4 regions of the Bacillus siamensis genome follow, and region 3 is predicted to be linked to each of the others. Evidence: riboswitches for the same ligand, from Rfam matches in the RefSeq annotation. Region 3 holds a riboswitch; each other region holds the start of a gene.
What was found. A riboswitch is a leader RNA that binds a small molecule or an ion and turns the genes downstream of it on or off. The one in region 3 is predicted to bind S-adenosylmethionine.
Positions count from the first base shown of each region.

Region 1: another riboswitch for S-adenosylmethionine. It lies ahead of metK (methionine adenosyltransferase); the one in region 3 lies ahead of metE (5-methyltetrahydropteroyltriglutamate--homocysteine S-methyltransferase).
Region 2: another riboswitch for S-adenosylmethionine. It lies ahead of ABDB98_RS09630 (2-hydroxyacid dehydrogenase); the one in region 3 lies ahead of metE (5-methyltetrahydropteroyltriglutamate--homocysteine S-methyltransferase).
Region 4: another riboswitch for S-adenosylmethionine. It lies ahead of metN (methionine ABC transporter ATP-binding protein MetN); the one in region 3 lies ahead of metE (5-methyltetrahydropteroyltriglutamate--homocysteine S-methyltransferase).

Region 1 covers NZ_CP155579.1:2,863,732-2,871,137, forward strand. Annotated here, with positions in the region: gene metK (methionine adenosyltransferase) at 1-1,149, opposite strand, end outside; SAM riboswitch class I at 1,319-1,457, opposite strand; gene pckA (phosphoenolpyruvate carboxykinase (ATP)) at 1,655-3,238, shown strand; gene ABDB98_RS14000 (DUF2584 domain-containing protein) at 3,281-3,523, opposite strand; gene ABDB98_RS14005 (alpha/beta hydrolase family protein) at 3,581-4,354, opposite strand; gene ABDB98_RS14010 (ABC transporter substrate-binding protein) at 4,494-5,498, shown strand; gene ABDB98_RS14015 (ABC transporter ATP-binding protein) at 5,510-6,292, shown strand; gene ABDB98_RS14020 (ABC transporter permease) at 6,267-7,079, shown strand; gene ytkD (RNA deprotection pyrophosphohydrolase) at 7,114-7,406, opposite strand, start outside.
Region 2 covers NZ_CP155579.1:2,010,450-2,017,855, forward strand. Annotated here, with positions in the region: gene ABDB98_RS09620 (RbtT/DalT/CsbX family MFS transporter) at 1-908, opposite strand, end outside; gene ABDB98_RS09625 (FGGY-family carbohydrate kinase) at 946-2,424, opposite strand; gene ABDB98_RS09630 (2-hydroxyacid dehydrogenase) at 2,417-3,433, opposite strand; SAM riboswitch class I at 3,555-3,647, opposite strand; gene ABDB98_RS09635 (molybdopterin oxidoreductase family protein) at 3,794-5,848, shown strand; gene ABDB98_RS09640 (hypothetical protein) at 5,932-6,216, shown strand; gene ABDB98_RS09645 (hypothetical protein) at 6,262-6,486, opposite strand; gene ABDB98_RS09650 (MarR family winged helix-turn-helix transcriptional regulator) at 6,660-7,238, shown strand; gene ABDB98_RS09655 (hypothetical protein) at 7,231-7,406, shown strand, end outside.
Region 3 covers NZ_CP155579.1:1,281,443-1,288,848, reverse strand. Annotated here, with positions in the region: gene ABDB98_RS06850 (STAS domain-containing protein) at 1-734, opposite strand, end outside; gene ABDB98_RS06845 (S8 family peptidase) at 954-1,913, shown strand; SAM riboswitch class I at 2,054-2,208, shown strand; gene metE (5-methyltetrahydropteroyltriglutamate--homocysteine S-methyltransferase) at 2,292-4,580, shown strand; gene yeiL (transcriptional regulator YeiL) at 4,628-5,299, opposite strand; gene ABDB98_RS06830 (MFS transporter) at 5,382-6,566, shown strand; gene ABDB98_RS06825 (nucleoside deaminase) at 6,687-7,157, shown strand; gene ABDB98_RS06820 (BclA C-terminal domain-containing protein) at 7,341-7,406, shown strand, end outside.
Region 4 covers NZ_CP155579.1:3,119,731-3,127,136, reverse strand. Annotated here, with positions in the region: gene ABDB98_RS15460 (arsenate reductase family protein) at 1-270, shown strand, start outside; gene gcvH (glycine cleavage system protein GcvH) at 330-713, shown strand; gene ABDB98_RS15450 (YusG family protein) at 768-1,004, shown strand; gene ABDB98_RS15445 (toprim domain-containing protein) at 1,072-1,434, shown strand; gene ABDB98_RS15440 (thioredoxin family protein) at 1,443-1,763, shown strand; gene ABDB98_RS15435 (SCP2 sterol-binding domain-containing protein) at 1,860-2,210, shown strand; SAM riboswitch class I at 2,322-2,428, shown strand; gene metN (methionine ABC transporter ATP-binding protein MetN) at 2,534-3,559, shown strand; gene ABDB98_RS15425 (methionine ABC transporter permease) at 3,552-4,220, shown strand; gene metQ (methionine ABC transporter substrate-binding lipoprotein MetQ) at 4,234-5,049, shown strand; gene ABDB98_RS15415 (carboxymuconolactone decarboxylase family protein) at 5,142-5,519, shown strand; gene ABDB98_RS15410 (hypothetical protein) at 5,712-5,864, shown strand; gene sufC (Fe-S cluster assembly ATPase SufC) at 6,042-6,827, shown strand; gene sufD (Fe-S cluster assembly protein SufD) at 6,845-7,406, shown strand, end outside.

The DNA.
Region 1 (7,406 bases), 1.6 Mb from region 3:
AGGAAGATCCACATCGTGACGTCCGAAGTGGCCGTAAGCGGCAGTCTGCTTATAGATCGGACGGCGCAAATCAAGCATTTTAATAATGCCGGCAGGTCTCAGGTCGAAGTTATTCCGTACGACTTCGATCAGTTTCTCTTCAGAAGCTTTTCCTGTATCAAATGTATTGATGGAAATAGATACAGGCTGTGCCACGCCGATTGCGTATGCAAGCTGCACTTCACAAGAATCAGCAAGTCCTGCAGCCACGATGTTTTTCGCTACGTATCTCGCAGCGTAAGCCGCTGAACGGTCTACTTTCGTCGCATCCTTACCGGAGAATGCACCGCCGCCGTGGCGTGCATATCCGCCGTATGTGTCAACGATGATTTTACGGCCGGTAAGTCCCGCATCGCCTTGAGGACCGCCGATTACGAAACGTCCCGTAGGGTTGATGAAGTATTTTGTTTCGTCATCAATCAGTTCCTCAGGCACGACAGGGTTAATGACATGCTCTTTCAGATTGCGCTGAATCTGCTCAAGCGTAATTTCCGGATGGTGCTGAGTTGAGATGACGATCGCGTCGATGCGGACCGGCTTGTTGTTTTCATCATATTCAACGGTAACTTGCGTTTTTCCGTCAGGGCGAAGGTACGGAAGAATGTCTTCTTTGCGGACTTCGCTCAAACGGCGGGCCAATTTATGCGCCAAAGAGATCGGAAGCGGCATAAGCTCTTTCGTTTCGTTACACGCATAACCGAACATCAGGCCTTGGTCACCTGCTCCGATAGCTTCGATTTCAGCATCGCTCATTGTGCCTTCACGCGCTTCAAGAGCCTGATCGACACCCATCGCGATATCCGCAGACTGTTCATCAATTGATGTTAAAACAGCGCAAGTCTCCGCATCAAATCCGTATTTTGCCCGTGTGTAGCCGATTTCTTTAATCGTTTCACGGACTGTTTTCGGAATGTCAACGTATGTTGATGTTGTAATCTCTCCGCTTACCAGCACAAGGCCTGTCGTTACAGATGTTTCACAGGCTACGCGCGCGTTCGGGTCTTTTTTTAAAATCTCATCTAAGATGCTGTCAGAAATTTGGTCACAGATTTTATCCGGATGACCCTCGGTAACAGATTCAGATGTAAATAATCGACGGTTTTTACTCATTCACTTTTCCTCCTGAAAAAAGATCTTTTGAAAGACCTTCTCATATGATACGGAACTCGCTCCCTCTTAATACAATGTCATACTATATCAGAGAATGTTAATTGGCATATTTTATGAAATAAAAAAACCTTTTCCACTCGAGGAAAGGGTTTGGTCTGTGTGCCTTTCACTCTTATCGCTCAAGGAAATATTAAACCTTGCATCAGGTTAGCACCTTGGTTTCCCACAGTGTATTCACCTGCTTTTTTACAGAGAAACCGGTTGCTGGGCTTCATCGGGCCTGTCCCTCCGCCAGCTCGGGATAAGAGTATCCGCTCAATGAAATATCTTATCGTAAAAGGGCGGAAAGTGTCAATATGAATTAAAGCGATTACGCGCCTTTATTTCAGGAAGCAATGGAAAAACACAAACAAAAAACAATAAACAGTATAGACTATTTTTATATATGTGTTATACTAATTCCACATTCAGCGAAATAAAAATAAACCGGCAAAGGAAGGGTTTTATGAAATTAGTTGATTTAACTGCAGATCTTCAAGCATTACTCGCAAGTCCAAATGTGCATCATAATTTATCGGCGCCAAAACTTACCGAAAAAGTGATCACCCGAAATGAAGGCACACTGACATCTACGGGCGCCGTACGTGCCACTACCGGTGCATATACGGGGCGATCACCTAAAGATAAATTTATCGTTCGTGAAAAAAGCACAGAAAATCAAATTGATTGGGGCGCGGTGAACCAGCCCATTTCTGAAGAGGCGTTTGAAAAGCTGTACGCCAAAGTCGTCAGCTACTTAAAACAGAGAGATGAACTGTTTGTTTTTGAAGGATTCGCAGGCGCGGATGAAAAATACAGACTGCCGATTACAGTCGTAAATGAATTTGCATGGCACAACCTGTTCGCGCGCCAGCTGTTTATCAGACCGGAGACGGCTGAAAGGGACCCGAAAGCACAGCCGTTTACCATTCTCTCAGCTCCGCATTTTAAAGCGGATCCGGAGACGGACGGCACGCATTCGGAAACATTTATCATTGTATCTTTCGAAAAGCGCGTCATTTTAATCGGCGGCACCGAATACGCCGGAGAAATGAAAAAATCAATTTTCTCCATTATGAACTTCCTTCTTCCCCAGCAAGATATTCTGCCGATGCACTGCTCAGCCAACGTCGGTGAAAAAGGTGATGTCGCCTTGTTCTTCGGTCTTTCCGGCACAGGGAAAACGACGCTTTCGGCCGATGAAGACCGGAAACTGATCGGCGATGACGAGCACGGCTGGTCAGACTCCGGCGTGTTTAACATTGAAGGCGGATGTTATGCTAAATGTATCAACCTGAGCGAAGAAAAAGAACCGCAGATTTTTCGTGCGATCCGCTTTGGGTCTGTTCTTGAGAATGTTGTGCTTGATGAAAAAACGGGTGAGGCGGATTACGACAATTCCTTCTACACGGAAAACACAAGAGCCGCGTATCCGATTGAGATGATCGGCAATATCGTGCAGCCGAGCATTGCCGGCCATCCGCAGGCGATCGTCTTTTTAACGGCGGACGCGTTCGGGGTGCTCCCTCCGATCAGCAAACTGACGAAGGAACAGGCGATGTATCATTTCTTAAGCGGGTACACCAGCAAACTCGCGGGAACCGAGCGCGGCGTGACATCTCCGCAAACGACTTTCTCCACGTGCTTCGGTTCACCTTTCCTGCCGCTTCCGGCTCACGTCTATGCCGAAATGCTCGGGCATAAAATCGACGAGCACGGCGCTCAAGTCTTCCTGGTCAACACAGGCTGGACCGGCGGAGGGTACGGAGTCGGAGAGCGGATGAAACTTTCGTATACAAGAGCGATGGTAAAAGCCGCAATTGACGGCACGCTTGATCAGACAAATATGACGGCTGACAGCATTTTCGGCCTGCACAGTCCCGTTCACGTTCCGGGCGTTCCGGATGAGGTTCTTCAGCCTGAAAACACATGGAGCGATAAAAAAGCATACAACGAAAAGGCGCTGTTTTTAGCCAATGAGTTTAAAGAAAACTTTAAAAAGTTTTCTCATGCAGACTCGATCGCCAAAGCCGGCGGGCCTCTCGTTTAATCAAAAAAGCCAAGGGCGCTGCTGCCCTCGGCTTTTGTTTTTTCAGTTAGTCGAATGAAGCGAAGTGAGTCTGTATGTAATGCTCGTCCGGCCGTTCGCCCATTCGAGCTTTTGGACTTCGCCGGTTCCGGATTTCTCGCCGTTTTTTGTTTTGCGCACGTCCATCGGAATATCAAGAGGATAAACGCGGTAGCCCTCTTTTTCCAATAAAAAGATATTTTCCTCTATCCGTTTTTCATTGCCTTTTGTCACAATCATTGTATTAAATTCAACAGGCATTCCCAAAATGAAAATCCCCTTTCATTCTCTTTTTCTTTATTATCATATCATAAATCCGTTATCTTACCTTGTCTTCATCCATTCCGCCAGACGCCGGACAATGCGCCTGTTTTCCTGCGGCGGAAAATAATGCGTAAAACCGCTGTAATACCAGGTTTCCACCGGTTTTCCCGCCTCTTTCAGCCTGTCCTCAATTATCCGGGCATGTTCGATCGAAACATTTTCGTCATTCTCGCCGTGGATGAGCAGCACAGGCGCTTGAATACGGTCTGCTTTTTCAAACGGCGAACGCCATCTGTATTCATCCGGCACCTTTTTCGGCGTGCCGCCGATCACCCGCTTCATCATCCGCCGCATATCCTTCCGCTCTTCATAAGTAAGCACCATATCACTCACACCGCCCCAAGAGACGAGCGAAGCCGCCTGATGCCCCATCTCGATCGCAGTCAAAAGCCCCATGATGCCGCCTCGGGAAAACCCGAAAATATGAACCCGGCCTTCCCTGACGTTCGGGTGATCCCGAAGCAGGCGGAAAGCGGAAAACGCGTCCTCTCTGTCCTCTCCCGCAAAATCTTCATTTCCCTCGCCGCCCTGATTGCCTCTGTAATAAGGTGCAAACACGACAAAGCCTTGGGAAGCAAACTGAACGATTCTTCCCGGGCGGACCATGCCGACATTTTTTATGCCGCCGCGCAAATATAAAAAACCGTCGTATGTTCCCGGCGCCGCAGGCTCGGCAAGGAGCCCCTTTACCTTCAGCCCTTCTGACTCATAGCACACCGCAAAGAGCCGGACATGCGGGCTCGGAGACGGAAACCTTCTCTTTTCAACCAGCAAAGCAAATGAGCCTCCTTCATCATCAGTTTTTTTATTCTTTCCCAACCTGAATATGGGCACTCACACATTTTTTATACCCATCATACGATATGTAAAGCAAAAAAGGTTATTTTAACGCTTAATACAAGGAGGTTACAACGTGAACAAATGGCTCAAAACGAGCTGCATCTTTGTCATATGCGCCTTTTTCCTGCTCATTCTTCCGGCCTGCAGACAGGAAGAAAGTCTGACGAAGGTGAAGGTGGCGGAAGTCACACACTCCATCTTCTATACGCCTATGTATGTCGCTGAAGCGAAGGGTTTCTTTAAAAAAGAAGGGCTTCAAGTGTCTCTTCAAACAACATGGGGCGGAGACAAAACGATGACATCGCTTTTGTCAAACGGCTCTGACATCGCGCTGGTCGGTTCTGAAACATCCATTTACGTGGAAGCGCAAGGAGCTAAAGATCCTATCATCAACTTCGCGCAGCTGACGCAGACAGACGGCACATTTCTCGTGGCGCGGAAGGATGAGACATCATTCAAGTGGGACGATTTAAAAGGAAAAACATTTCTCGGCCAGCGAAAAGGCGGCATGCCTCAAATGGCCGGTGAGTACGTCCTGAAAAAACATCACATACAGCCGAAAAAAGACATCAACCTGATTCAAAACATTGATTTCGCCAACATTTCCAACGCATTTGCATCCGGCACCGGTGATTATGTGCAGCTGTTTGAACCGACGGCATCCCAATTTGAAAAAGAAGGTATCGGCCATATCGTCGCATCCTTCGGGGAAGCTTCCGGCCAAGTGCCTTACACAACTTTTATGGCAAAAGAAAGCTATTTAAAAAACAATGAAAAAACGGCGGAAAAATTCACCCGCGCCATTTACCGCGCCCAGCAATGGGTGGAAAGCCACCCGGCCAAAGACATCGCAAAAACGATTCAAAAGGAATTTGCCGATACCGATCCGGCCATTATTGAAACATCAATAGAACGCTATAAAAAACAAAAATCATTCTCTTCAGACCCTGTTCTGCAAGAGGATGAATGGGAACAGCTCCAATCGATTATGGATGAAGCCGGAGAGCTCCCGAAACATATTCCGTACAGCAAACTCGTCAACACAAAAATCGCCAAAAAAGCCACCTCAGAACAATAGGAGGAACATGAATGTCTTTTTTACAAGTGGATCATGTAACACATACTTATTTCTCGCTGAAAGAAAGAACAACCGCCGTGAAAGATATACATTTTCATATTGAAAAAGGGGATTTCATCTCCTTTCTCGGGCCGAGCGGATGCGGAAAAACCACCCTCCTGTCCATTCTGGCCGGCCTTATCGCCCCCGCGCAAGGCCGGGTGCTGATTGAAGGAAGCGTGCCGAACCATAAAGAACACCAAATCGGCTATATGCTTCAGCAGGATTATTTATTTCCTTGGAAATCAATTGAGGAAAACGTCCTGCTCGGTTTACACATTTCCAAAACATTAACAGAAGAAAAAAGGGCTGAAGTTCTCAGCCTTCTGCCTAAACTCGGATTAATCGGCGTCGAAAAAAAATATCCGAAAGAGCTGTCAGGCGGAATGCGGCAGCGGGCAGCACTTGCCAGAACGCTTGCGCCGGACCCGGGACTGCTGCTTCTGGATGAGCCGTTTTCCGCGCTGGACTTTCAAACGAAGCTTTCTTTAGAAAACCTTGTCTTCAAAACATTAAAAGATTTTCAAAAAACTGCCGTGCTCGTCACCCACGATATCGGTGAAGCCATCGCCATGAGCGATACGATCTATTTATTTTCGAATCAGCCGGGCACCATCCACCAAATCTTCACCGTGCCCAAGGAGCTCGCGGCCTTAGATCCGTTTGACGCGCGTCAGGACCCGGCCTTTCAGCCGCTGTTTCAAACGATATGGAAGGAGCTGAACTCCCTTGAAAAACAGCAGCGGCACGATTGAACAGCTTCATCAGGAGTTTAAGAAAAAACACCAAAAAGAAAAACGCCGGATCCGTGCGTATCAGGCCGCTATTTTCATCGTATTTTTTGCCGGGTGGGAAATATCGAGCAAGGCAGGCTGGATCGATCCGTTAATCTTCAGCTCACCCTCTGCCGTTTGCCGGCTCTTGGCGGAAAAGATCGCGGACGGGTCTCTTGCGGCCCACATCGGCGTTACATTAGGAGAAACCGTTCTGGGCTTTTTGCTCGGCACACTTCTCGGCACATGCCTCGCCGCTCTGTTATGGTGGTCAAACAGGCTCGCCCGTGTGTTAGACCCGTACCTCGTCATTTTAAACGCGATGCCGAAAGTCGCACTCGGGCCGATTCTTATCGTCGCACTCGGGCCGAGTTTCACAAGCATCGTAGCCATGGGTGCAGTCATCAGTGTCATTATTACGACGATCGTCGTTTTTACGGCTTTTCAGGAAGTGGATGAGAATTATATTAAGGTCATGAAAACCTTCGGAGCGAAAAGGCGCATCATATTTAAAGAAGTCATTTTGCCGGCGTGCTCCCCCGCGATTGTTTCTGCGCTTAAAGTGAATGTCGGTTTATCCTGGGTCGGGGTCATTGTCGGCGAATTTCTTGTGTCCGAAAAGGGACTGGGCAACATGATCATTTACGGCTTCCAAGTCTTCAATTTCACTCTGGTGTTCTTAAGCCTTCTGATCATCGCGGTTTTTGCGACATTGATGTATCAGGGAGTCGAATGGTTAGAAAGAAAATGGACGAAAGGAAAAATATAAAAAAGACCCGTGCGATATCGCCGGGTCTCCGTTTTTATGATTGAAATACGCCGTCCTCTTTCAGCTTTTTCAGGCTGATCGGAAGCACTGAATCTTTCATGATGAAACTGAACTTTTTATTTCTCGGGAGATTCTCCGGCAGTTCGCTGAACAGCACCGGCCCCTTCGTTTCAAAATAATCAGCCTGTTTTTCAAGCCTTTCAATATCGGCAAAATATATATTCTTAATGATTATCTTTTCCCTGCCGAGAACTTTATACTGTCCGACGTACTGAAGGTGTCTTACTGCAGCGCCGGTTTCTTCTTTCACCTCGCGCAGTGCCGCTT
Region 2 (7,406 bases), 730 kb from region 3:
TAATATAATAAAAGGGTAAAAATGCCGCAGCCCGCTCCCCCAAACCACATGACAGTCTTTTTCCAGCCGAACGCATCGCCGACTGCACCGAAGATTAAGTTAAAGACGATATTGCCAAGAAAGATCGTGCCCCAAATCTGCAGCCATACATTTGTAGAAATGCCGTGCTGCGCCATATGCATTGGGAGAAATACCGGAAATCCGTATGTTCCGATACTGTTGATGATCCGAACAATCCCCCCTGAAAGCACACGCGGATTTTCAGCAAGGATGGTGATTCCTTTCATTAATTCCTGCACCTTTTCCTGTTTACTTGCTTTTTTCTTTTCAAAGCGGTCCCTATTTAAAATCAAAGCAAAAAACGCGCCGAGGCATACCCAAAAAATCGAACTCCACAGCGTATTCAAATAGCCGAAAGATTTGATGGCCCAGCTAGAATACCAGGCTCCGAATACAAACATGCCGCAGCAATAAGCAATCCAGAACCAGCCGACCGCCGTACTGAGCTTGCTTTTCGGCGACCGGTAAATCACCCATGTCAAAAAAGAATAGGCAAACAGCGGATAGCCCAGCCCTTTAATAAAATACGTGACATACATCACCGGCAAATTAAGATTTTCAAATCCGTATGCGATAAACGCGGCTGTTCCGATAACATAAAATAACAGCCCCATAAACATCGTCCGCTTTGCGCCGAAGGCTTCGAGACAGACGCCTGAAAACCAAGACGCCACAGCGAGAGCAATACCGTAAACCGTAAACAGGGATGCTGATTGCTGTACCGTCAAGCCGTTTTCAACTAAAAACGGGCTGAGCCAGCCTTGTTCAAGGCCGTCCCCCATCATAAACAGCACGACCCCTAAAAATCCCCAGGCAAGCTGTTTCGGAATTCCTATTTTATTAAGCATTTTTTGTTCCTCCTCAGCAATCTTTCATGTTGTCATCTCATCCCCAAGTCAGGCTTTCACCGCTGGGCTGAAAATGCGCAAATAATTTTTGCGTCTGTTTCCATTCTTCATATAGGAAGAGATCCGTCTGATCTGATTCCGGTTCAATTACCTTTATGCGGTTCGAAAGTTCTTCTTTCACACCGAGAGCTTCGTTGCAGATCATCGCCGCCCCCATTACGGATGCCTGGCTGAAGCCTTCTCTCTTATAAATCTTCTTTTGCAGAAGGTTAGCAAGAAACTGTGTCAACGCATCACTTTGGAAACCGCCGCCGCACACCTTCACTTCATTTTGTGAAAAGGAAGTCACCTCTGTTAACGCCTCATAGTTCCATTTGATTGAAAAAGCGATTTCCATCAGAGCGGCTTTGACAAAATGCGCTCGGCTTAAACTTTGGGACAGCGGGGCATCAAAAATAAATCCGCCTTTTGCGAGTGCGTTTTTCTCAGACGATAAATAGGAGCCTAACGCTGAAACACAAGCTTGATCATGTTTCGGCAGACTGGCGATTTCCCGTTCCATGACGCTGTAGGATTCATTCGGATAAAAAATGGATTTTAATTTTTGATAATTGAGTCCCGTTACACCCGGATTCGTTTCAAGAAGCCATTGACCTTCTTCTGTATGGCAATTCAGCCATGCATTCTCTAAACTTTCGGTTCCGGTCTCCGCTGTTATCTTTGTAATCGGCGTCGTTGTGCCGGATACGATGACGATATCTCCGGGCTTTGCATCTGCACTTTTGATGGCAAGCTGTGTGTCTCCCCCGCCTGCAATTACAGGCACTCTTTCAGAAAGACCGAGAACCGCCGCTTTCTTAAACGTTAACATTCCGACAACCGTCCCAGATCGGACGAGTGAAGGAAGAATGGCAGAAGGCACCCCGAAGATGCTGCATAATTTCTCTGACCACGCCTTTTTCCTTACGTCAAACAGCAGTGTTTCAGCGGCCTGTGACGGTTCATAGCTTAAAATACCGCTCAGCTCAAATGTCACCCAGTCACTGATGCTTGTGATGTACTTCACTTCTTTCCATAAAGACGGCTGTCTAGCTTTTAATCCGACAAGTTTCATGGCGGAAAATAAAGCGCTCGGAAGACGTCCGGTTTGCTGCTGCACTTCTTCTTTTGTCTCAATCCCGTCTTCCCATTCACGGCCTCTGTTATCAATGTTGGGCAAACCGAGAAATGCCTTTTTACCTTTATTGATTAGAACAATTCCCTGCCTCTGGCTTGTAGAGGTGATTCCGATTAATGTAATATGTGGGCTTTTGGCAATAACCTTCCTTGCCATAGCGCTGATTTGCTTCCATAACCCTTCCGGTGAGAAATATCGTCCGTCCGGATAAAGCGGATCCGTCACATATTCAATGTCTTCCCTTTCAAGCGCGATCACTTCGCCGCCGGCAGTCACGACCGCGACTCGCGCATTCCCCGTCCCGATGTCAAATACAAGGTAGCCTTTTTGTTCAGCCATTACAGCCTCCTCCTTCCGTTTCAAGTTCTCTTTTGTTATAAAGTTCACGTATTGAGCAGGTTTGATCTTGTTTCCATTTGAAAAGCGCTTCATTTAAAATCTTCACATGATGATCTTCCACTTCAAATGTTGCGCCCGCTAAATGGGGAGTCGCTAACACATTCGGCAAAGAGATCAATTCATAATCAGAAGATTCAGGCGGTTCATGATAAAACACGTCAAGAATCGCTCCTTTAATCCGCCGTTCTTTCAGCACCCGCAGCAGCTCTTTTCTGTCTGTAACCGCCGCTCTTGATGTATTGACAAAAACAGCTTCTTGCTTCATCAATTGAAAATGCCGGGCGCCGATCAGGCCGATGGTTTCTTCGATGCGCGGCAAATGAACGGAGACAATATCACTTTCAGAAAATACCCGTTCAATCGTCGTTTTTTCATACTCCCGGTTCTCATGATTGACAAAGGGGTCATAGTACAGCACCTTGCAGTCAAAAGCCGTCAATAGCCGGGCGATTCTCTGTCCGACAGCTCCGAAACCGATAAGGCCGACTGTTTTCCCCGTCAGCTCATTTCCCCTGAATTTGACGTAAGCCTGCAAATAATCACCATTCCACTTCCCGTCCTTCAGCCACTGATGAGAAGAATACGTGTGGCGCAAAAACGAAATGACATTTCCGATAAACATTTCAGCAACAGCCTGGGCATTGCGGGCCGGTGTATAAAAGACAGGGATTTTTCTTTTAGTCGCCGCCGTGATATCCACATTAGACGGCATCCCTCTGCAGACGCCGATAAAAGCGGAATCCGGCAATATATCAATCACTCGCTCTGATACCTCATCAAGTTCGGTAATAAGCCCCGACGCGTTTGTCTCTTGAATCATCTGGATTAATTCATCTTCCCGATAGGCCCGGCCGTGCTTCTTCCACGGCAGGTGCACAGTCCGCCCGAACAGATCTGTCAGCTCCTTCAGCCCCTCGTCGTGATAGGGTGCGGTAATTAAAACCGTCATGGTGCAAAACATCCTTTTCACATAAATTTTTTCACAAAAAAATCTCTTTCCCCGAAGAAGGAAAGAGATTCATATACCGTCTTTATCCGCTTGAAGCGCACAAATATGTATAGACCATTCTTTCCTATCTTTCAAGCATACGCTTGCTGGAATTGGCACAATAAATGTTGCCGAGGTTTCATAGGGCCAGTCCCTCCACCTCTCTTGATAGAAAATAAAATGATGAAATTGTCAGGCTTTTAAAAGAATAAACTCATCATAGATAAGTCTTTCCGTGATGTCAACACTTTTTTTCTGAATTGACGATCTATTTCGAAATGTTATAATGCTTACAATATAAAAAAAGAGGAGAAATGGGCTATGAATTCTGCTGCAAAACAGCCAAACGGGGTCTTTAAGTCGGTGTGCTCACTGGACTGTCCCGATCAATGCGGCTTACTTGTGACAAAAAAGGACGGAAAAATCGTTAACATTCAGGGAGACCCGGATCACCCCGTCACATCAGGGAATATTTGCAACAAAGTCAGACACATGGCTGAGCGCATTTATGATGAAAAACGTTTAACCGTCCCGTTAAAACGGATCGGCGAAAAAGGTGAAGCCGTGTTTGCGCCTATTTCATGGGACGAAGCAATCAATACGATCAGTGCGCGCTGGAAAGAGCTTATTGCCGAAGAAGGAGCGGAAAGCATTCTCCCGTACAGCTTTTACGGTAATATGGGAAAACTGGCGGCAGAGGGAATGGACCGCCGTTTTTTCCACCGACTCGGGGCGAGCCAGCTCGAACGGACGATCTGCAGCAAAGCCGGATCTGAGGGCTATAACTATACAATGGGAGAAGGCGCAGGTACTGATCCGGAAGAGACCATACATGCAAAGCTCTTTATTTTTTGGGGAATCAATGCCGTCAGCACGAATATGCATCAGGTCATGATTGCTCAAAAAGCCCGGAAAAAAGGAGCTAAAATTGTCGTTATCGATGTACATAAGAACCAAATAGGCCGGCTTGCCGATTGGTTTATTCCCATTCGCCCCGGCACAGATGCCGCACTCGCTCTCGGTATCATGCATGTTTTATTTGCCGAGAACCTTCACGATGAAGCATTTCTCACAGAATACACCGAAGGCAGTGAAGAATTAAAAGCGCATGTCAAACAGTATGATCCGGAAACGGTTTCTGTTATGACAGGCGTTAAAGCAGACGATATCAGACGCCTTGCGAGAATGTACGGGGAAACCTCCCCTTCCCTTATCAGAATCGGAAACGGCATTCAGCACCATGACAATGGCGGTATGATCGTCCGCACCGTCGCCTGCCTTCCGGCTGTGACAGGACAGTGGCTCCGCACCGGGGGAGGCGCAATCAAGCACAACAGCGCGGTATTAAACTATAACAGACAAGCGCTCCAGCGGCCTGATCTGCTTTACGGCAGGAAGCCAAGATCATTTAATATGAACAGGCTCGGAAGCGTTCTTTTAGAAACAAAACCGCCCGTGCGTTCCTTGTTTATTTACGGAACCAATCCCGCGGTAGTTGCGCCGGAAGCGAATAAAGTCAGAAAAGGCCTGCAGCGGGACGATTTATTTACAGTCGTTCACGATCTGTTTTTAACGGAAACCGCCAAATATGCGGATATCGTGCTCCCTGCTGCATCCGCTTTTGAAAACACGGATTTTTACACGTCTTACTGGCACCATTTTATTCAGCTGCAAAAACCGGTGATCGAACCATATGGGGACAGCAAATCGAATACGGAAGTGTTCCGTTTGCTTGCCGGGGCGATGGGCTTTACCGAGCAGGAGCTTCAGGATTCCGATGAAAAATTAATCAGACAGGCGCTGGACTTTCCCGCCAATCCGTATATCGAGGATATTGATTACGATTCGCTTTCATCCCATTCTTTCATGAGAGCCAACCGGAAAAAAACGCTTTTTCCGGGCAAGCTCAAGACGCCGAGCGGAAAAATTGAGTTATATTCTGAAAAGATGAAACAAGACGGTTATCCGGCGCTGCCGACGCACATCCCTCTTGAAAGCGATGATGATTTCCCGCTGTTATTTGTCCCGGGACCGAATCATAACTTTTTAAACTCGACATTTTCGAATAATGAAAAACACGTAAAACTGGAAAAAGCGCCAAAGCTTTTTATTCATACAAAAGATGCTGAGCGCCGGAACATCGAAGACGGAGAAACCGTGAGAATTTGGAACAACCGCGGCGAATGTGAATTGACAGCTTCAGTCGGCGAACAGGTGCTTCCCGGCGTTGCAGTCAGCCAAGGTCTTTGGGCCGACGCGGATGATAAAAAACAGCTGGTCAATTCACTCACTCCCGATCGGCTTGCAGATATGGGCGGAGGCGCTGTTTTCTTCTCCGGAAAGGTGCAGGTGGAAAAGATCGGAAAGCAAAAATAAGCTCCCCCGGTCTTACTGAAGGTGAATCCTTTCGGCGGATTTGACCGTATAAAACATAATGACTTTTATTGGAGGTTTGCTGTATGGATATCATTACCGGCATTGGCATCGCTTTAGCCGGATATTTCATAGGAGACGGATTAAAAAACTTTAAATCACCTGATCCTCATGAACACACTGACCAAATTCTCATCAAAGAAAAAGACTTACACTATTATATTGGCTATTATTTAGGCGTGACTAAGGAAGAAGCAAAACAAATCGTGCCTGACACTTCCGACATTCCGCATATCACCAGAAACGGAAAGCGGTATGTACAGAAAACTGCATTAAGAGAATGGCTGACTTCCATGCTGGAAAAAGAATAACAGCTGCCGTGAATAGCGGGAAGAGAGTTCTTCTCTTCCCGTTCATTAAGATTTGCCGCCCTGCCTCTCTTCAACCCCAAACATACGAAAGATATCGTTCTTACTTAACGAAACATCCCCTTCTTTGGATTTCAAATAAAACCCTTTCGTATATAACCGTATGACTTCATCGTATGCAAGCTCATGACGAAGGAGCGCCATTATACGCCCGTCTTTTTCATCCTGTTTATTGAACCATTCATACTGTTCTGACCAGTTCACTTTCTGCATGTCAAACACCTTCTCGCATTTATTATACTTATTTCACCTTTTGAAAACACTCCGACTGCCTGTGACATTTGTAAAACAGCCATACCCCCTTTTAGTCACCATGTTGACTTATTCCCCATTTCAATGTATATTATAATTGTCAACATGGTGACAATTTAGATTGGAGATCACTTATGGACATTAATTTACTATTGAAAGAACTGCATTTTATGCAACAAAGTTACGCATCACTGTTTTCGGTCGTCAATAAGGTGCAAACTCGCGGAGACGAATACTTAGACATGTTGACTTCCCGACAGCACATGACTCTTATCGCTATTGCCCATTTACCGACGGAAGATACCACACTTATGAATATCGCTAAAAAGCTGGGCACAACAAAACAAACCGCTAACAAATTAATTTCAAGCCTCGCGAAAAAAGGATATGTTCGCACTGTATCAAGTAAACAGGATAAACGTTCAATCAATATTGAGATTACCCCTGAAGGAAAAAAAGCGTTAATTTCCTGTTCAGAAAAATCCACCTATTTTTTAGCGGATATGTTTCATGAGTTCACAACTGAAGAAGTTGAAACATTCTGGAGGCTATTGCAAAAACTTTATCGTTTTGATGGTGAAAAACAGGATGGTTTTGAAGAACAAGCACATTTGAAAGTTGAAGACCAGGCTCAATTCATCTCAGATAACTATGAGGAAAAAATCATGGCTGAATTTTCAAAACGGCGATACGGGAGTGCAGACGATGAATAATATGCTTTATCGAAAAGTAAAAGAGGCAGAGAATAAGATAAAGGAAAAAAGCTATGAGCTGAAAGATAAAATTGATCAATTTATTTCTCATGCCAAATATAAAATTCATTGCAAACGCAAACTGGACCGAGCCGGCAATTATATATCAATTGCCATTGGACTCTTTAT
Region 3 (7,406 bases):
ATCCCGGATAAAGTGGACGAAACGCCGATCAGGTTCAGCGCTTCAATTAATTTAAAAATCTGGTGCGCCACCATTGTATCGACAACCACTACGCCCGACAAGTCGATTAACAGATGCTCAATCAGCCGGTTTGCACATGTACTCAGCGTATTTTCAAGAATGTATTTGGCGCGTTCCGTGTCAATATTGCCGACAAGCGGCAGAAGACCCGTCCGTTTGCTCAGCGTAATAACCGGCGAGCTTAATTCTAAAATCATTTCTCTTTGCGCATTCAGCTGCATTTTCGAATTATATTCGGCGTGATCGACAAATGTGTAAATCGTAAAATCAAATACTTGAACGATTAAATTCTCCCATCTCTTCCTTTCTCCCTCGGCAAACGAAGATTCATGTTTATCGGCAAACGCATCATAATAACTGATGTACAATCTCCGGTTTCTCATGAATTCACGAACCACATACTGGACCGGGGTATCCAGATGCTTCTGGTCTTTCGCAAGCTCAATCACCCATCGCTCAAACTCTTCTAAAAATTCTTTTTCCGGTATGATATACATTTTATTAATATGCCGGTAAAATTCTTTATCTTGCTCCATCAGCTCTTCTATGATGACGGGATTTGTCAAAGAGTAAATCGAATTCGGATCCGAATCTTCCATCGTTTCAATCCATTCTTTCGCAATTTGATCCACCCGTTCGGAAAAATAGTCGTACAATGCTTCATTTATCTTCATACCTCTTCTCCTTTCCCATTTCCAATTATAGCGTCAGCTGATGCCGAATCAAAATAAAAGCCGTTGAACCATCCAATTATTTGAAATTATTTAGTGCAATAGATTGCGCCTTTTTTATGAAAATGCTTCAAATGACTCTTTCTGAACGGCATAATCTGCCATAAAATAGTAGCAACACCCTTGAATCCACTCGCAAGCATAAAAAAGGAGGGCTTTTTTATGAATGGTGAAATGCGGTTGATTCCTTATGTCACGGATGAGCAGATCATGGATGTGAACGAGCTTCCTGAGGGTATTAAAGTGATTAAGGCGCCAGAATTGTGGGCAAAAGGGTTTAAAGGAAAGGATATTAAAATCGCGGTGCTTGATACAGGCTGCGACATTAATCATCCTGATTTGAAAGACCGGGTTATCGGCGGAAAAAACTTCACCGATGATGACGAAGGCAAAGAAGACGCGATTTCCGATTACAACGGCCACGGGACACATGTTTCCGGAACGATTGCGGCCAATGATTCAAACGGCGGAATTTCAGGTGTTGCGCCGGAAGCGAGCCTTTTAATCGTTAAAGTTCTAGGCGGTCAAAACGGCAGCGGCAAATACGAATGGATCATCAACGGCATCAACTACGCCGTTGAACAAAAGGCGGACATTATTTCCATGTCACTCGGCGGGCCGAACGATGTGCCTGAACTGAAAGAAGCCGTCACAAATGCGGTAAAAAGCGGTGTACTGGTCGTTTGCGCAGCAGGAAATGAAGGTGACGGAGACGAGCGGACAGAAGAACTGTCGTATCCGGCCGCTTACAACGAAGTGATCGCCGTCGGATCAGTCTCAATCGCCCGTAAATCGTCAGAATTTTCAAACGCAAATAAAGAAATCGACCTCGTGGCGCCCGGAGAAAACATTCTCTCCACCCTTCCCAACCATAAATACGGGAAGCTGACGGGCACTTCAATGGCCGCCCCGCACGTGAGCGGAGCGCTGGCCTTAATAAAAGGGCTTGAACAGGACTCGTTTCAGCGGACGCTTTCTGAAGCCGAAATTTATGCCCAGCTTGTGCGGCGGACTCTTCCTTTGGGCATCGCCAAAACATTGGCCGGGAACGGATTTCTGTATTTAGACGCACCTGATGTGCTCATGGAAAGAGCCGAACAGGCACAGCTGCTGTCTTTCTGATATTTTTCTCATATAATGATTGATCCGCTTGTCAACATCACCAATTTTCAAAATGTGAGATTTTCTATTGACAGTGATCTGAATAAGCTGATAAGATAACCAACAAATGATGTAACTTTTCAAAAAAATTGAAATATTTTCTCTTATCGAGAGTTGGGCGAGGGATTGGCCTTTTGACCCCAACAGCAACCGACCGTAATTCCATTGTGAAATGGGGCGCGTGATTTTTGCGCCGAGACGATTGTCTCCTAAGGCACGGTGCTAATTCCATCAGACGTGATCTGAGAGATAAGAGAGGCTTACATTTTGATGTTAAAGCCTCTTTCTCTCATGAGAAAGAGGCTTTTTTGTTACATCTCACTTAAAGGAGGAGACTTAATGACTACAATCAAAACTTCAAATCTCGGTTTTCCGAGAATCGGCTTGAACAGAGAATGGAAAAAAGCGCTTGAGGCTTATTGGAAAGGAAACACTGATAAAGAAACGTTTCTTAAAGAGCTTGACAGTTTATTCTTATCAGCTGTCAAAACACAGCTTGACCAAAATATCGATATCGTGCCGGTCTCTGATTTTACTCATTATGACCATGTGCTTGATACAGCCGTCAGCTTTAACTGGATTCCGGAAAGATTCCGCAGCATCACGGATCCCGTTGATACATATTTCGCGATTGCCCGCGGTGTTAAAGACGCCGTTTCCAGTGAAATGACAAAATGGTTCAACACCAACTACCATTACATCGTTCCTGAATATGACGAAAGCATTGAATTCCGTCTGACGAGAAACAAACAGCTTGACGACTACCGCCGGATCAAAGAAGAATTCGGAGCGGAAACGAAACCTGTCATTGTCGGTCCGTATACATTCGTCACACTTGCGAAAGGATACGAAGAATCAGAGGCGAAAGCGATTCAAAAGCGCCTTGTTCCTCTTTATGTACAGCTGCTGAAAGAGCTTGAAGCAGAAGGCGTCAAATGGGTTCAGATTGATGAGCCAGCCCTTGTGACAGCCTCAGCTGAAGATGTCCGCGCCGCAAAAGAACTCTATGAATCTATTACAAAAGAGCTTTCAGGGCTGAATGTCCTCCTGCAGACATACTTCGATTCGGTTGATGCATATGAAGAACTCGTTTCGTATCCTGTACAGGGAATCGGGCTTGATTTCGTGCATGATAAAGGCAGAAACCTTGAGCAATTGAAAAAGCATGGCTTCCCGAAAGATAAAGTGCTGGCAGCCGGTGTGATCGACGGCCGAAACATTTGGAAAATCGATGTTGAAGAACGCCTTGATGCGGCTTTGGATATCCTCAGCCACGCTGATGTTGAGGAGTTATGGATTCAGCCTTCAAGCAGCCTTCTGCACGTGCCGGTGGCGAAACACCCTGACGAGCATCTTGAAAAGGATTTGCTGAACGGCCTGTCATACGCTAAAGAAAAACTGGCGGAACTCAGCGTCTTAAAAGAAGGACTTCTGTCCGGCAAAGCGGCCGTCAGTGAGCTGATTGAAGAGTCAAAAGCGGCACTTAAAGCTTTGAAAGCATTCGCAACAGGAGCGAACTCAGCTCAAAAAGAAGAATTGAATCAGCTGACAGAAAAAGATTTCTCCCGCCCTGCAAGCTTTGAAGAACGATTGGCGCTGCAAAATGAATCACTCGGTCTTCCCCTTCTGCCGACAACGACAATCGGAAGCTTCCCTCAATCTGCTGAAGTGCGGAGCGCACGGCAAAAATGGCGGAAAAAAGAATGGACGGATGAACAGTACCAAGCATTTATTAATGCGGAAACGAAGCGCTGGGTTGACATTCAGGAAGAAATCGGCTTAGACGTGCTCGTTCACGGAGAATTTGAACGGACGGACATGGTCGAATACTTCGGTGAAAAACTGGCCGGGTTCGCCTTTACGAAATATGCATGGGTGCAGTCTTACGGTTCACGCTGCGTACGTCCGCCTGTCATTTTCGGAGATGTCGAATTTATCGAACCGATGACGGTAAAAGATACGGTCTACGCCCAATCGCTGACAGAAAAGCACATGAAAGGCATGCTGACGGGACCTGTCACCATTTTAAACTGGTCATTCCCGCGCGTGGATATTTCAAGAAAAGAAATCGCCTTCCAGATCGGGCTTGCCCTCAGAAAAGAAGTAAAAGCGCTTGAAGATGCCGGTATTCAGATTATCCAAGTGGATGAACCCGCGCTCCGTGAAGGCCTGCCGTTAAAAACGCAGGATTGGGATGAATATTTAACTTGGGCCGCAGAAGCTTTCCGATTAACGACGTCTTCTGTGAAAAATGAGACGCAGATTCATACGCATATGTGTTACAGCAACTTTGAAGATATTGTCGATACGATCAATGACCTTGACGCTGATGTCATCACAATCGAACACAGCCGAAGCCACGGAGGATTCTTAGAATATCTGAAAGATCATCCTTACGTGAAAGGCCTCGGACTCGGTGTATACGACATTCACAGCCCGCGCGTGCCGGCTACTGAAGAAATCTATCAAATTATCGATGATGCGCTTGAAGTGTGTCCGACAGACCGCTTCTGGGTAAACCCGGACTGCGGGCTGAAAACAAGACAGCAGGAAGAAACCGTTGCGGCATTAAAAAATATGGTCGACGCTGCGAAACAGGCGCGAAAAAAACAAGCTCAGCTTGTATAATGAAAACAGCCATCCCTAATGTGCGGATGGCTGTTTTTTTGAGCATGTTACTTATTCTTCAGCGCCTCTGCAAGTTCACTCAGTGAATCATGCTGCTTAATTTGATAGCCCCGCCCTTCTTTCTGCAAATACCCTTTTTGGCAGAATTGCGTCAGCACATGCAAGAGATGACGGTAAGATACACCTAAATAATCACAAACCGTTACGTGCTTCTCTTTATAAAATCCTTCATACGCCGTCTGCAAAATAAAATCAGCAAGCCGGTTTTCAACCGGGAACGCCAGACTTTGTGAATACTTTGAAGCCATAAGCGTTGCCTTATCACTTAAAAACTTAGCCAATTCACGCAGAAAATTCGCATCCTGCAGCAATTGCGCGCGGCAGCGGCAAATTGGCAGAGCGAAACAAACAGTCTTCGCTGAGGCCTGAATGCCTTTTGTGTAATATACTTCATGTAATAGTTCCATCTCTCCGATGTAATCATTTTTGTTGATAAAATTAATTAACGATACTTTTCCGTTTTGATGGGTTACATATATTTTCGCTTTTCCTTCAATCACGTAAAACAGGAAATCCGGCCTCATGCCCTCTTGAATCATCCATTCATCCCGCTGATATTCCCGCACTTCCATATACTCTTCAGCGGGAAAAGAAAATAAATGCGCGATTGAGTGTTTTTCTATCTGATGCCGTTTTTTCTCACCTTTATAAATTTCCATCGTCCACCCCGAAATATATGAGATATCTCATATTATCTTTACGTTTTACATGATAACATGCCAATGAAAAGGAGGAACGGGAATGAACGCATATCGCTGGATGAGTCTGCATTTTTTTAGCTTTTTTATGACATGGGGGATTTTTCTGCCCTATTGGACGGGATGGATGGTTCATATAAAAGGGGTTTCCGTATCCGAAGCCAGTTTCATTATGAGCTTAGGTCTGGCGGCAAGAGGTATTTCCACATTGCTTTTCTTTCCTTATTTATCTGGAAAATTCAGCAGCAGAGCCATATTGAACGGAGCCAGAATCGGTACGCTTCTTGCGCTTTTATGTTATATTCCGGCTGACTCTTTTCAAAGCCTGCTTCTTGTCACATTAGGGCTGCATGTGTTTTATCCGGCTTTGATGCCTGCTTTGGACAGCGCTTGCGGCGTTTTGGTACAGCATAATGAATTAAGAGATTACGGAACCAGCCGGCAATGGGGGTCCGCCGGATTTGTTTCAGCCGGCGTCATCCTGTCCGTCTTTACAGGTATATTTGGAGATCAAGTGATTTTATGGGCACTGCTTTTGGGCACTCTGATATTCGTATGCCTCAGCTTTATGCATGCGCCCGCTGTTCTTTCAAAACGGCCGGAAACAGATTGTACAAAAAAAGAGGGCATGCTTGCCTTATTCCGCATCAAACATTTCGGTCTGGTGCTCGCAATCGTTATCTTGCTGCAGGCGGCACATGCGTCTTATTACAATTACGGTTATCTCTTTTTGCAGGAAATCCATGCACCCGCATATGCAATCGGAATCATCATCAACATCGCCGTTATTGCGGAGATCATTTTCTTTGCAATCGCTGACCGATGTTTTCATCAATTTACGGCTGGTGCTTTGCTCGCTTTGGCTGCGCTTGGTGCAACCGTACGCTGGATACTCGTATTTGCCTTTCCGCATGTCATCATTTTCTGCCTCGCGCAGACGCTGCATGCCTGTTCATTCGCGATGGGACACTATGCATTTATGAAATATTTAATTAAACATATTTCCCCTGCGCAAGTCCCGAAAGCCCAAGGCATATATTCAGCGCTTGCGCTCAGCTGGAGCACTGCGGTATTTACTGTTTTCGGAGGTTTTTTATATGAAATTGAACCCCGGTACGCCTTTATCGGAATGATTGTTTGTACGATCCCCTCTATGCTTCTTGCCCTTTTATACAGAAAACTGGAAATGAAAAAGAGAGTTTTTGCAGGATATGCACAAGATATATAGACAAAGCTTTCTTTATATATATGATCCCATTTCCGGCTGTTATTTTGACTGATTTGCCAATGTTTTAAGATGTATCTTCCGCTATAGTTAAAGTAATCGATCAACCGAGGGGGATTTGAGATGAATCAGCATATTTCATTTTTAAAGAGGGCGGTCACGCTGGGAGTTGAGAGCGTGGATGAAGGCGGAGGGCCTTTTGGCTGCGTCATCGTTAAAAACGGCGTCATTATCGCCGAAGGGCAGAACAATGTGACCTCCAGCAACGATCCGACAGCCCATGCTGAAGTAACGGCGATCCGGAATGCGTGCCGGACGCTTCAAACATATCAGCTTGATGATTGTGTGATTTACACAAGCTGTGAACCCTGCCCTATGTGTTTAGGCGCCATTTATTGGGCGAGGCCAAAAGCGGTATATTACGCATCCAGCCACTCAGATGCTTCTGACGCAGGCTTTGATGACACCTTCATATATGATGAAATCAAGAAACAGCGGACGGAGAGATCAATTCCTTTTTATCATCTCAGCTTCTCCGATCATACCGCGCCCTTTGACGTCTGGAAAACTTCCGCCCGCAAAAAAGTATATTAATCCAGAATAACCTGCTCACAACGCAGGTTTATTTTTCGTGAACGCAATTGATTCATTAAGGTCATTCTTTCAGAAAAATGGACAGCACAAGTGAATATATTGATACAGTACTGCTTTACGCTTTTTTTCGGGGACTTTATACGTAATGAAGACATTTTCTGTCAACTCATAAGGAGGGACATTGTGTCACAGCCTAATTTACCAAACATCACCCCTGTCGTGACCCATTCCAGAGACGATACCATAGAC
Region 4 (7,406 bases), 1.8 Mb from region 3:
GAAATACATATTGTGGAGGAAACTCCGTCGAAAGAAGAAATTAAAGACCTCTATGAAAAGAGCGGACTTGAGCTGAGAAAGTTTTTCAACACGAGCGGCATGAAATACCGCGAGCTGAACCTAAAGGAAAAACTGTATCACATGTCAGAGGATGAACAGCTTGACCTTCTGGCATCTGACGGTATGCTCCTGAAACGCCCGATTACGACAGACGGCGAAAAAGTCACCGTCGGCTTCAAAGAAGACCAATTCGAAAAATATTGGATGTAATGCCGCGTTCTAAGAATTATGGTATCTTCTTATTATAAGAAAAAATTGGAGGGATTTAGATGAGCACACCGAAAGATATGCGTTATTCCAAAGAGCACGAATGGGTCAAAGTTGAGGACGGAAAAGCCCGTATCGGGATTACACATTTCGCGCAAGCCGAACTTGGCGATATCGTATTTGTCGAGCTTCCGGAAGTCGGCGCTGAAATTAAAGCGGACGAGCCATTCGGCAGCGTAGAATCCGTCAAAACCGTATCCGAATTGTACGCACCGATTAACGGAACGGTGACGGAAGTGAACGAAGACCTTGATGACAGCCCTGAATTCGTAAACGAGTCTCCATATGAAAAAGCGTGGATGATCGTCGTAGAACCGGCTGATGCTGAAGAAATCGAAAACCTCATGACTTCCGAGCAATATGACGAAATGACACAGGAAGACTGATCGGATAGCAAAAGGGCCATTTGGACATTCTATCTGTAACGGGAGGTGTCTAATATGGCTTTTGATAAACAAAAGGTCGATGTGACGGAAAACGTCACGGGCCGCTTTCAAAACGGCAGGTTTTCCTTGTTTCATGAAAATGAAGCCATCGGCGAGATGACAGGCATGAACCAGTACGAGCTCAAACAGGGCTTTTCATTTGAGAATCAAAAATTTTATAAAACAGCCGATGTCATAAACGGCAGTGATCCGAAATATGTGGATTGCGATTATGAGAACGGCTGGTGTTAACAGTTGGCGGTGAATTTCACTGCCTTCTTTTTTAATCTGACGCTAAAACAATCGGCAGGTGATGCTTATGAACAACGAAGATGAAAAGGTGATCATCGTAGAAGGGAAATCGGATAAAATCAAAGTCAGAGAAGTGCTCATCGAACCCGCGGAAATCGTCTGTACAAACGGGACGATCGGCCAAACCGAACTGGAAGATTTGGCGGACCGCCTGTTTGACAGAGACGTCTTTATATTAACGGACGCAGATGAATCCGGAGAAAAATTAAGAAAACAGCTGAAACGGGAGCTTCCCGAAGCGCGCCATATCTATATAGACAGAACATACAGGCAAGTCGAGTCGTGCCCGGGCCATCATCTCGCATCTGTGCTGATCAGAGCCGGCCTTGATGCAGACCCTGTATTTTTGAAAAAGAACGACCTGAGGTGATAATCAAAATGAAAGAACTCCAAGAAAATGAACTCGAATTGATTCAGGATGACGTCTATCTCCTGTATTTGTACACCCCGTTTTGCGGCACATGCCAGCTGGCGTCCAAGATGCTTTCTGTCGTCGAAGAAATGCTGCCCGGCACCGCCTTCTATAAAAACAACGTGAATTATTCCCCCGCATTCGCCAAAGCCTATCAGATTGAAAGCGTTCCGTGCTTTTTGCTGTTTAAAGGCGGAGAACTTGTTGAGAAAGGATACGCCTTCCGCTCCGTTTCCTATTTATATGAGCTGATTAAACAAAAAACATCGCAAACGTTCCCGATGTGACAATTTTTACAGGAAAATGTCGTGCGGTTTATAAAGGGTTCTGTCCGTTAAAAAGAGAAAGTGTATGTATGGCCATTAAAACGGGAGGTTATACGAGTGGAGAAAATAGAAGTTTTGGAGAATGACGGACAGCATCTGTTTTTGAAACCGCTATTAAACGCCTCAACGCTGCTGATTACATTCCAGGGAGAAAAAGAAGCCTTAACGGTCTCAATTAACGGACAGGGAGAAATGAGAAAAACGTCAGTTTCAAAGGAAAAATCTAATTTGACCTTTTACGGAAACCAGGCGGAAATCATCCATCTCCTGCACGGTGATGTCTCTTTGCAGAAGCTCATCCAAAGCGGAAAACTCAAAGTGAAAGGATCATTCCGGGCCCTGCTGAAGCTGGAGGCCATCCTCTGGCTGACAAACGGATTTTTTCAGACGATCAGCAAACAGCCGTAAACTGCCAATCTACTATGTGACAATAGCTTCCATTATTTATTTTATTGACTTTTTATCATTCGCCGTGCTATTCTACAGTAAGAATTTCCGGACGAAAATACGATATGTTTTCTCTTATCAAGAGAGGTGGAGGGAAGTGCCCTATGAAGCCCGGCAACCATCAACGATGTTGAAATGGTGCCAATTCACTCAAAGCGGTCTGCTTTGAAAGATGAGAGAAAGGCCTTTTTCAATAAGCCTTTCTGCTCATTTTTGCAGAAAGGCTTTTCTTTTGCGTAGAAAACCGGAAGATTTCTTAGAATAGTGTAAGGCAGGTGATTGCTTTGATCCATCTTCAAAATGTTTCAAAAATTTATAAAGCGAAGCATGGGGATGTCAATGCTGTCCAAGATGTCACTCTTGATATCAAAAAGGGCGAAATATTTGGAATTATAGGATATAGCGGAGCTGGTAAAAGTTCCTTAATCCGTCTTTTGAACGGCCTTGAAAAGCCGACGTCAGGCATCGTGGAAGTTGCAGGGACGGAATTAAATAAAGTAAGCAGCCGCGGGCTGAGAAAAGCGCGTCAGGAAATCAGCATGATTTTCCAGCATTTTAACCTTTTGTGGTCGCGCACCGTCCGGGAGAACATTATGTTTCCGCTGGAAATCGCCGGTGTGAAAAAAAGCGAACGGGTCCGCCGCGCCGATGAGCTGATTAAACTGGTCGGATTAGAGGGGAAAGAAAAGTCTTATCCGTCACAGCTGAGCGGCGGTCAAAAGCAGCGTGTCGGCATCGCCCGGGCGCTCGCCAATAATCCGAAAGTCCTTCTGTGCGATGAAGCGACATCAGCGCTCGACCCGCAGACGACCGATTCAATTTTGGATCTTTTATCCGATATAAATGACAGACTCGGTCTGACGATCGTGCTCATTACCCATGAAATGCACGTCATCCGAAAAATCTGCAACAGAGTCGCCGTTATGGAAAACGGGAAAGTCGTTGAAGAAGGCGAAGTGCTCCAAGTTTTCAGAAACCCGCGCGAACCGATGACCAAGCGTTTCGTTCAGCAGGTGACAGAACCGGAGGAGACGAAAGAAACCATCCAGCATTTTCTGCAGGAAACCGCGACAGGAAAAACGATTCAGCTTTCATTTGTCGGGCAGGCCGCCGAGCAGCCCCTCATTACGGAGATGATCCGAAACTTTGAGGTGGACGTCAATATTCTGCAGGGGAAAATCTCACAGACGAAGGACGGAGCCTACGGTTCTTTATTCATCCATATTGACGGTCAGGAAAAAGAAGTAGAAAACGTGATCCGGTTCATCAAAGACAAACAGGTAGAAGCAGAGGTGATCACAAATGTTTGAAAAATGGTTCCCGAACGTTGATTTAACCGAGCTGTGGACGGCCACATACGAGACCCTTTATATGACGGTCATCGCCTTAGTCTTTTCATTTGTCATCGGAGCGATACTCGGTCTTCTGCTCTTTTTAACGGGCAAGGGAAGCTTATGGGAAAATAAAATCATTAACACCGTGATTGCGGCGGTCGTTAATATTTTCAGGTCTATTCCGTTTCTTATTTTAATTATTCTGCTTCTCGGCTTTACTAAGATTTTAGTCGGCTCGATTTTAGGGCCGAACGCCGCATTGCCTGCGCTGATTATCGGCTCCGCGCCGTTTTATGCCCGGCTTGTTGAAATTGCGCTGCGTGAGGTCGATAAAGGAGTCATCGAAGCTGCCAGATCAATGGGAGCAAAGACATCGACGATTATCTTCAAAGTGCTGATTCCTGAATCAATGCCTGCGTTAATTTCGGGCATCACCGTTACAGCCATCGCCCTGATCGGATCTACCGCCATTGCCGGCGCCATCGGCTCAGGCGGACTCGGAAACCTTGCATATGTAGAGGGGTACCAGTCCAATAATACGGATGTAACGTTTGTAGCAACTGTATTTATACTCATCATCGTCTTTATCATTCAAATCATCGGTGATGTGATTACAAATATAATAGACAAAAGATAAGGGAGGATTTACATTGAAAAAGATTGTACTAAGTGCGCTGCTGCTTGTGTTCGCGGGAGTTTTGGCCGCCTGCGGATCAAACGGATCAAATAAAAAGGAAATCGTCGTCGCTGCGACAAAGACGCCGCACGCTGAAATCTTAAAAGAAGCGGAGCCGCTCCTGAAGGAAAAAGGCTACACATTAAAAGTAAAAGTGCTGAACGATTACAAAATGTACAACAAAGCGTTAGCTGATAATGAAGTGGATGCGAACTACTTCCAGCATGTTCCTTACCTTGAACAGGAAATGAAAGAAAATAAAGATTACAAACTCGTGAATGCCGGAGCCGTTCACCTTGAGCCGTTCGGTATTTATACGAAAAAATACAAATCACTGAAAGACCTGCCTAAAGGCGCGACCATCATCATGACAAACAACGTCGCTGAACAAGGCCGTATGCTGGCAATGCTTGAAAAAGCCGGACTGATTACACTTGATCCGAAGGTAAAAACGATTGACGCCACTACGAAAAACATTACGAAAAACCCGAAAGACCTGACATTCAAAAAAATCGCCCCTGAATTAACGGCGAAAGCATATAATGAAGAAGAAGGCGATGCAGTCTTCATTAACGTCAACTATGCGATTCAAAACAAACTGAATCCGTTAAAAGATGCGATTCAAGTAGAATCAACGAAAAACAACCCGTACGCAAACATCATCGCTGTGCGAAAAGGCGACGAAAAATCAGCGAAAATCAAAGCGCTTATGGAAGTGCTTCACTCTAAGAAAATCAAAGACTTTATTGAGAAAAAATACGACGGAGCCGTGCTTCCTGTATCTGAATAAAGCAAAAACCCCGGATGGATCATCCGGGGTTTTTTTCGGGTATTAATCGGAGAACTGTCCATAATAAAAAGGAAGGTTAACGATTGGAGGGAATGGCAGTGGCTCAATACCAGGATAACGGAAAAAGCGTGCATGACGCATTGAAACAATATAAAGAAGGTTTAGGCATATTCGAGCAAAAAATGCCGATGATGGGGCGGAAGTTTAATGAATTTACTGAACAGTGTTTTTCAGCGGATTCATTAACTGAAAAAGAGAAACAATTAATCGCTCTGGGCATCAGCATCAGCGCTCAAGATGAATTTTGCATGATTTATCACACGAAAGGCTGTCTTGATCAGGGTGCGACAGAGGAAAACATCCTTGAGGTCATCAGCGTCGCGGCGGCATTCGGGGGAGGCGCGGCCCTCAGTCAGGGAGTAACCCTCGTGCAGCAGTGCATTCAGGAATTCGGGCATACAACGCATTAGAAAGAGCAATCGTATGAATACCGTTTTTCAGATAAAGCCAGCGCCGGTTATCGGCACATTCGAAAGGATTCAGGGGCACACTCCCTTTGGCCGGAGCAGAGGATCATTGTTACAATAGAAGCAAATATATGAAGGGATTGATTCATTATCTGCACCAGCCACGAGAGACTGGACCTTGACTATACGCCTGAAATGGAAAAAGCGATGCAGAAGTCACACGGCATCGGCTACGAGGAATACGGACGGCGTCTTTCAAAAAGGATGGAAGTCGAACGGCAGAGGGAGCTTGAGTACCAAAAAAGCAAGTTCCTCGCAGCGCAGCTTAATGAGAAAATCGGTCAGTAAAAAAGGGTGGAATTCCGCCCTTTTTCTGTTTTAAACAGCTTTAATTACACCCTGATCTTTGATAAACTTTAGGAATGTTCCGGGTAATATAAAAAGTTGTATTTACTTTTCATTTGTTATAAAATTAGAATGAGAATAAATTGAGAATAATGATTATATATTTTTGGAGGTATAGATATGGCTGCTTCAACATTAACGATCAAGGATCTTCACGTTGAAATCGAAGGAAAAGAGATCTTAAAAGGTGTAAACCTTGAAATAAAAGGCGGCGAATTCCACGCTGTCATGGGGCCGAACGGTACCGGTAAATCAACGCTTTCTGCAGCGATTATGGGACATCCGAAATACGAAGTCACTAAAGGCAGCATCACGCTTGACGGCAAGGATGTACTGGAAATGGAAGTGGACGAGCGCGCTCAGGCGGGTCTTTTCCTTGCGATGCAGTACCCAAGTGAAATCAGCGGTGTGACGAATGCCGACTTCCTTCGCTCTGCGATTAACGCACGCCGCGAAGAAGGCGATGAAATTTCTCTTATGAAATTCATCCGCAAAATGGACGAAAACATGGAGTTCCTTGAAATGGACCCTGAAATGGCGCAGCGTTACCTGAACGAAGGTTTCTCAGGCGGGGAGAAAAAACGCAACGAAATCCTTCAGCTTATGATGATCGAGCCGAAAATCGCCATTCTTGACGAGATCGATTCAGGTCTTGATATCGATGCGCTTAAAGTCGTTTCTAAAGGAATCAACAAAATGCGCAGCGAAAACTTCGGCTGCTTAATGATCACTCACTATCAGCGCCTTCTGAACTACATCACGCCGGATGTCGTTCACGTTATGATGCAGGGACGCGTTGTGAAATCAGGCGGTGCGGAGCTTGCACAGCGCCTTGAAGCGGAAGGTTATGACTGGATTAAACAAGAACTCGGCATTGAAGACGAAACTGTAGGTCAAGAAGCGTAAGCGTTAGGGGGATTAACATGACATTGGAAACGAAACTATCCGTAGATCAGGAATATGTCAAAGGCTTTTCCGAAAAGCATCAAGAACCTGCCTGGCTGAAAAACCTGCGCTTACAGGCTCTTGAAAAAGCTGAAGATCTGCCGCTGCCTAAGCCTGATAAAACAAAAATCACAAATTGGAACTTTACAAAGTTCAACAAGCATACAGTAGAAAACGCGCCGCTTGCTTCTTTGGAAGATTTAGCTGATGAAGCAAAAGCGCTGATCGATATCGAAAACGAAGACAAAACGTTATATGTGCAGCGTGACCAAACGCCTGCATTCCTGTCTCTCTCTAAAGAGCTGAAAGACAAAGGCGTTATTTTCACGGACATCTTAACGGCTGCCCGTGAGCACAGCGACCTCGTTGAGAAATACTTCATGAAAGACGGAGTAAAGGTCGACGAGCATAAACTGACTGCGCTTCATGCGGCATTAATGAACGGCGGAGCATTCCTTTATGTTCCTAAAAACGTTCAGGTGGAGACGCCTGTTCAGGCCGTTTACGTTCATGAAAGCAATGACACGGCATTGTTCAACC